2 regions of the Exiguobacterium sp. R-17 genome follow, and region 1 is predicted to be linked to the other one. Evidence: predicted binding sites of a transcription regulator. Region 1 holds the regulator's gene; the other holds the start of a gene.
What was found. Region 1 encodes LexA, which represses DNA repair genes until DNA is damaged. Its sites were predicted from a motif close to CGAACATATGTTCG; they were not measured.

Region 2: the regulator LexA is predicted to act here: its motif matches at 2,050-2,063, upstream of ACN9MT_RS01710 (NUMOD4 domain-containing protein).

What each region holds. Positions count from the first base shown of each region.
Region 1 is NZ_CP184372.1:1,102,825-1,106,023, forward strand. It holds gene ACN9MT_RS05690 (MIP/aquaporin family protein) at 1-546, opposite strand, end outside; gene ACN9MT_RS05695 (metal-binding protein) at 733-1,203, opposite strand; gene lexA (transcriptional repressor LexA) at 1,235-1,849, opposite strand; gene yneA (cell division suppressor protein YneA) at 2,058-2,348, shown strand; gene ACN9MT_RS05710 (YneB family resolvase-like protein) at 2,394-3,047, shown strand; gene ACN9MT_RS05715 (DUF896 domain-containing protein) at 3,161-3,199, shown strand, end outside.
Region 2 is NZ_CP184372.1:303,690-306,888, reverse strand. It holds gene ACN9MT_RS01715 (methyl-accepting chemotaxis protein) at 1-1,415, shown strand, start outside; gene ACN9MT_RS01710 (NUMOD4 domain-containing protein) at 1,463-1,990, opposite strand; gene ACN9MT_RS01705 (AAA family ATPase) at 2,123-2,701, shown strand; gene ACN9MT_RS01700 (GNAT family N-acetyltransferase) at 2,739-3,080, opposite strand; gene ACN9MT_RS01695 (DNA alkylation repair protein) at 3,081-3,199, opposite strand, start outside.

The DNA of each region.
Region 1 (3,199 bases):
GGCATATCCTGTTGTACCACCAAGTGATAGACCGATGACGACGACGAGTAAACCGACGATAAGTGGTTTTAAGCCGTCACCGAATGTCGTTAAACCGAGCGCCAAGATACCGAAGACGAGAACGAATGTCCCGATGATTTCAGAAATCAAGTTCGACGGCGTATGGCGAATCGCTGGACCTGTTGCGAACACACCGAGTTTTGCAGCTTGATCATCAGTCGCTTCAAAATGTTTCATGTAATGAAGCCAAACGAGAATGGCGCCGATGAAAGCTCCGACAAGTTGTCCGGCAATATAGACAGGAACGTCTGCCCACGGTAAATCAGAGTTTAAAGCAAGTGCAATTGTTAAAGCAGGGTTCAAGTGCGCTCCACTCTCAGCAGCGACGAATGCTCCTGTCATGACGGCAAGACCCCAAGCGAACGTGATGACAATCCATCCGCTGTTTTCGGACTTCGTCTTTCTCAAGACGACACCGGCGACGACACCATCCCCGAGCAGAATGAGGATCATCGTACCGATCATTTCCAATACAAAGTTATTCATGCAAAAACCCTCCCTTTGGATTAAAGCAAATAATGGTCTTTCTACTTTAAATTACTCCGATTTGATAACGTTTTCAATACATATAATTGAAATATAGGAATGGAAATTTTTTATTTTAATGTTTAAAGATACGAAAAATTGGATAAGAAAACACCTCGTCTTGCCTGCAAGCAAGCAAAAGAGGTGTTAACGACGACGCTTTTTTCTTTTTTTAGGTCGAAACCAACTACTGGAATAATCTAGTAGGATATGAATTGTACTCGCCACCATGATACCAATGACAAAAGCGGGTAGGGAAGCGAACCAGGAATCGATGGTCTCTGACGCGATGACTTGAAAATACAAGCTGAGAAATAATAAGGGAATCACAAGTGCAGCACTATAAAGGAGTCGGATGACATCCCCAATGATCAATCCGTGTGACCAGATCGAGCGGTGGGGCATGATCTTCACATAAGGCATCCACAGGACTCGAAATGGTCCAAAGCGATAATACGGTTCTGACTTTAAATCGAGGTCAGGTGACAACCAAAGCGTACCGACAGCGATACCGATGGCAGTTGGTAACCAATCCGTTTGTTGCGTTGCGACCGAATACGCAACGTAACCCGTCAGTGCGACGGTATTGACGGTATCATGTACATTTCCTGAAGGCATGAAAAAAGACCAGTCGTAACTGGTCCCTCCGTCAATGAATCGTCCGATACACGCCGATTACCTTACCAAGAATGGAGACATTATCGAAATACATCGGATCCATCGAGTCATTTTCTGGTTGTAGACGTACCTGTTGATCTTCTAAGAAGAACCGTTTCACCGTCGCTTCGCTATCTTCGGTCATAGCTACGACGATTTCTCCGTTTTCTGCTGTGTTTTGTTGGCGTACGATGACGCGATCGCCGTCAAGAATACCTGCGTTAATCATTGATTCACCATCGATCGTCAACATGAAGACCGTTTCGTTTCCTACATAATGTGCAGGGAGCGGGAACTGTTCTTCGATGTTTTCAATCGCTGTAATCGGAAGACCAGCTGTGACTTTCCCGATGACGGGAACATGAACGATAGCTTCCGTGATTTCTTCAGGCTTATCAAGCAATATCTCAATCGCACGTGGTTTCGTCGGGTCACGGCGAATCATTCCCCGTTTCTCGAGTCGATCCAAATGACCGTGTACCGTCGAGCTAGACGCGAGTCCGACTGCTTCTCCGATTTCACGAACTGATGGTGGATACCCCTTCAGTTTCACTTCAGAGACGATGTAGTCGAGAATCTCTTGTTGGCGCTTAGACATTTTCCGCATACGAATTGCCACCTCTTTCTGGATTGAAGTTTGAAATGTAAGAATATATGTTTCTAAATTCACTATAACATAGAACAAATGAGCGTACAAACAATTGTTCGACATTTTGTGTTGACCGAACACGGGTTCTGTGTTTATTATGAATTATGCGAACAATTGTTCCGCGAACGTTTATTCTAACTCATTCATTTCATATTTGGAGGGATTCATGATGATTCATACGATTCGTACTCATGCTTTTTCTATTCTCTTCTATGCATTAAGTATTGCCTTTGTGATCTTTTTACTCACACCACGCCCAGATGAAAAGGTAGCACAATTGATGACGGCTTCCGTTACGGTCGATGAGAACGCTACAGTCGAACAAATTGCTGAAGTCTACAATGACGGTTCGATGTCAGATGAGGAATACGTCAACTGGTTGATCAAAAATAATGATGTTGAGACAAAACATGTCATCTCAAAAAGCAAAATCGTTGTACCAATCGCACAACAATGACAAAATGGAAAAGTTGTGAAAGAACGAACAGGGATGTGAGGTACGATGAAGGTCGTGATTTATTGTCGAGTATCGACCGAAAAAGAAGCACAAGATAGTTCGATTGAACGCCAACGGATGGAGCTTTCGAAAGTTGCGTCTCAAAAGGGGTTTGATGTCGTAGATATCGTCTCTGAAAAAGAGAGTGGATATGATGTTGATCGGGAAGGGATGCTAACAGTTCTTGATTATGTGACACGCGATACGGTAGATGCGGTCCTCGTGACGGATGATACACGGATTGGTCGAGGGAATGCAAAAATTGCTATTTTGCATACATTCAAAAAACATGGGGTCCGCTTGATGACGCTTGATTCAGATGGAGAATATCAACTTGCGGATGCAGAAGCGATGGTCCTTGAGATCGTCTCACTCGTGGAAGAATACCAACGGAAACTGCATAATGCAAAAATCGCCCGTGGCATGCGGCGAGCAGTCGAACAAGGTTTTCACCCGGAACGAAATCTCAATCGCCAAGGAGAGAACGCAGGACGTAGTCGAAAAGACGTACCGATCGAAGAAATTGTACGTCTTCGAGAACTCGGATTGACGTTTTCTGATATCGCCATCACCTTGCGGGGGATGGGGCATGATATTTCAAAAGCAACGGTCAATCGTCGATATCTTGAATACCGTGAACTGACACCTAGCCCGGAATGAGAAGCAAGTAACCCGTCGACTGACGCGGTTAACTTGCTTTTTTTTATAAGCTCTTTTACAGTAAGAATACAATTGAACTACTCAAGTTTGAGTCATAAAGAAAGAGGGATTCCATGTTATCACAAGAACAATTAGATCGAATTAATGCATTA
Region 2 (3,199 bases), 800 kb from region 1:
TGCAACAGCAACAGCGAACCGACTTATCACGTGACGACTACACGGTTCGCTTTCAAAGCCTGAACACGAGTGAGGCGTTCCGACCGTTGACACTCGAACCGGCAAAACGAAAACAACTACTACAGCACTTAAAAACAGACCGTACATATACCTTTTCGTATCAAGACCAATTTCTTGTCGCGATGACGATTCCAGAACTCGATGACGTCATCTTACTGACGACCGACCGTGATAAATTAATCGCCCCTGCTCGAGATTTAGCTTGGACACTCGTCTGGGTGAGTGTGATCACACTTGTCAGCATCAGCCTCTTGATCCGCTGGCAAATTCAACGCCAACTGGCACCGTTATCGAAACTCGCTCTACAGATTGAAGAAGCCCATGCGAAGCGATCGTATCGTCCGTTAACGCTCAAAACAACGACCCTTGAGTTACAACAGCTCACGTTTCAATACAATCAATTGATGCAACAGATTGGGGATTTGACGACCGAAATGCAACAAGCCAGTCAGGAACTTGAATCCGTCCAACCCCACTTTTCATCGCACTTATCCGCGATGGATCAGTCGGTGCATGCCGTCGATGAAGTCGCCGGTTCCTTACTTGCGCAATCGACGCAGATGAATCAGACGATCATCGCCTCCACACGTTTGACTGCCCAAGGACACGATGCGTTAAGCGAAATGCAAACGACACTTCTGAACAGCCAACGTGCCGTAACTCGTTTTCAACAGACTGTTCAGACGAATCACACGACACTTGGGACATTACAACAAGAAAGCCACTTGCTGAAGGAACAATCCGCGACGACAGAGCAAATCTTGCAACAGACCTCACATCTACAGCAGCAGATGGAGACCTCGATTTCCCACATCCAGCGTGTCGCTGAAGAGACGCGCCGCCTATCGCTGAATGCGCTGATCGAGGCAACTCGTGCTGGCGAAGCCGGTCGTGGCTTCACGGTCGTGGCCAAGGAAGTCGAAAGACTAGCCATCGATATCCGGACGAGTACGGACCACATCCGTCAGGTCAATCAGACGTGGACGGCAGGGCTCACTCAAGTCGAACAAGCGCTCTCGCAGATGACGGAACGGTTTCTCTCGACGTCACAACAGCTCGAGACGGCAACAGAGCACTTGCAACAGATGCTGACTGAAGCGACGACGATCGAGACGACACTGGGGACCGTTGAACACCAACGTCAAATCGTCGCAGAAGTCCAGTCGAATATGCAACAGCATCTACAATCTGTCCAAAAGTTGATGTCAGAGCTCTCGTCCTATAGCCAAGTACTCGGGGATCAAATGCAACACCACGTCATTCAGCAAACGGAATTGAAGACACATAGCGCGGTACTCGAGTCACGGATCAGTTCGTTGCAACAGACCGTTCGCTCGAGCGAATCGTCGTCTTAACAAAAAGAGCGCCTGCCATTCCTGGCAAGCGCTCTTTTCCTCTGTTCTCAGCCGATATAACGTGCTTCCTTTTTATCGATGATATTGCGAATCCTGTTCTCCGTCACCTGATACTGCTCCGCCAGTTGACGAATCGTCTTCCCTTTTTCATATTGGGCGCGAATCGCTCGAATCTGGAATGATGACAGTGTCACATGTTGTTCTAATAAGAGATCAAACTCACCAAGTAGTTCGGTATACTGCTGATCAAATGAAGGCAACACGTCCAAGTTCGATAACTGATCGTCAGCTCGTTTACCGTTGCGTCGGACGAGTCGCGCTTCCGTAACGTCAACCGTCAGAAAAGCTTGCGCAACGAGTAGACCGACCTGCACTCGTTCTCCTCGCCCCCGTTGATAGAGCGTGACTTTCCGATATCCTTCCCGATTGAGCCGCGGTCGGAGCAAGACACCTTTTCGGCGTTGTCGGACGCCGCGACACGTCACGATCGTCCGATCAAGCGACCTTACGCGACCAAGTGACGAGACTTCATATATACCTACATAGCCGATGACGGCCTTCCATTGCTCTTGCATAGTTGTCCTCCTTCAGACAAGGACACGACGGGACTTCATACCTGAATTATACCAAATTACGAACAAACGTTCTAGTGATGTCACTCATCGGAATGTGCTATTCTTAGCAGAAAAAGGAAATGAGGTTCGTCCATGAAATTTGTCTTGTTACTTGGTCCCCAAGCAGTCGGAAAGATGACGATTGGTCAGGAAATCGAACGGTTGACGGAGATGAAAGTCTTCCATAACCACCAGACGATCGACTTGTTATTGCCTTATTTTGATTTCTCTGAACCCGCCCATCACCGCTTAAAAGATACGATTCGGCGCGAGATGTTCAAGGAAATGGCGAACAGTTCGCTTGAAGGTGTTCTGTTTACATTCGTCTGTCTATTCGGCGTCGAAGGTGGTGGTCTCGAGTTCATCGAAGAAACGGTTGAGTTGTTCGAACAAGCAGGTGCTGACGTCTATATCGTTGAACTGGATGCGCCGGTCGCAACCCGTCTGCACCGGAACACGACCGAAAACCGATTGACGCACAAAGTAACGAAGCGTGACCTCGCCGCTTCTGAACAAGACTTACGCGAGACGGCGGACGGATACCGGACACGCTCGCTGCCAGGCGAACTACCGGACGTCAATTATCTCTTCCTTGATACGGAACAGTTAAGTGCGCGTGAAAGCGCTGAAGCGATTTGCGAACATTTCAACTGGTCGAAAACAACGGTCTAATCACAAATAAGCCCCGTTCTGCTCAGCAGACGGGGCTTTAATGATGAAGTTCGCGTGCATATCGATTCGCCTGCAACTGAAATCCATTCCGACGCCAGACCGTTTCACTGCCCGCTTCACTATAGACACGCTTCAGTAATAACGTCCGTGCGAGATAAGACAAAATCGATGCCAGTGCTTCCGTGATGTACCCGTGCTGATCGTCCTCATCAGTCGTCGTGTAACGTAAGGTTCCGGTGGATGCATTCCAAGTGAAGATAATCGTTCCGACGATCGTTTTCTCACGTAACGCATGTAGCGTCCACTTACAACCCGATTCTTCATCCGTTGCTTCGACAAATAATCGTGACGTTTTAAAATCCGGATGCCGTCCTTGCATTCAGCTCTCCTCCTCGACCTCAAACGTTGCTGTCGCGTAAGCCTCTCCGTTAATCAAAATCGTCAATGTGTGTGTACCAGGATAATGAACGCGCGTCGTCATGTTCCGAAACGATTGGC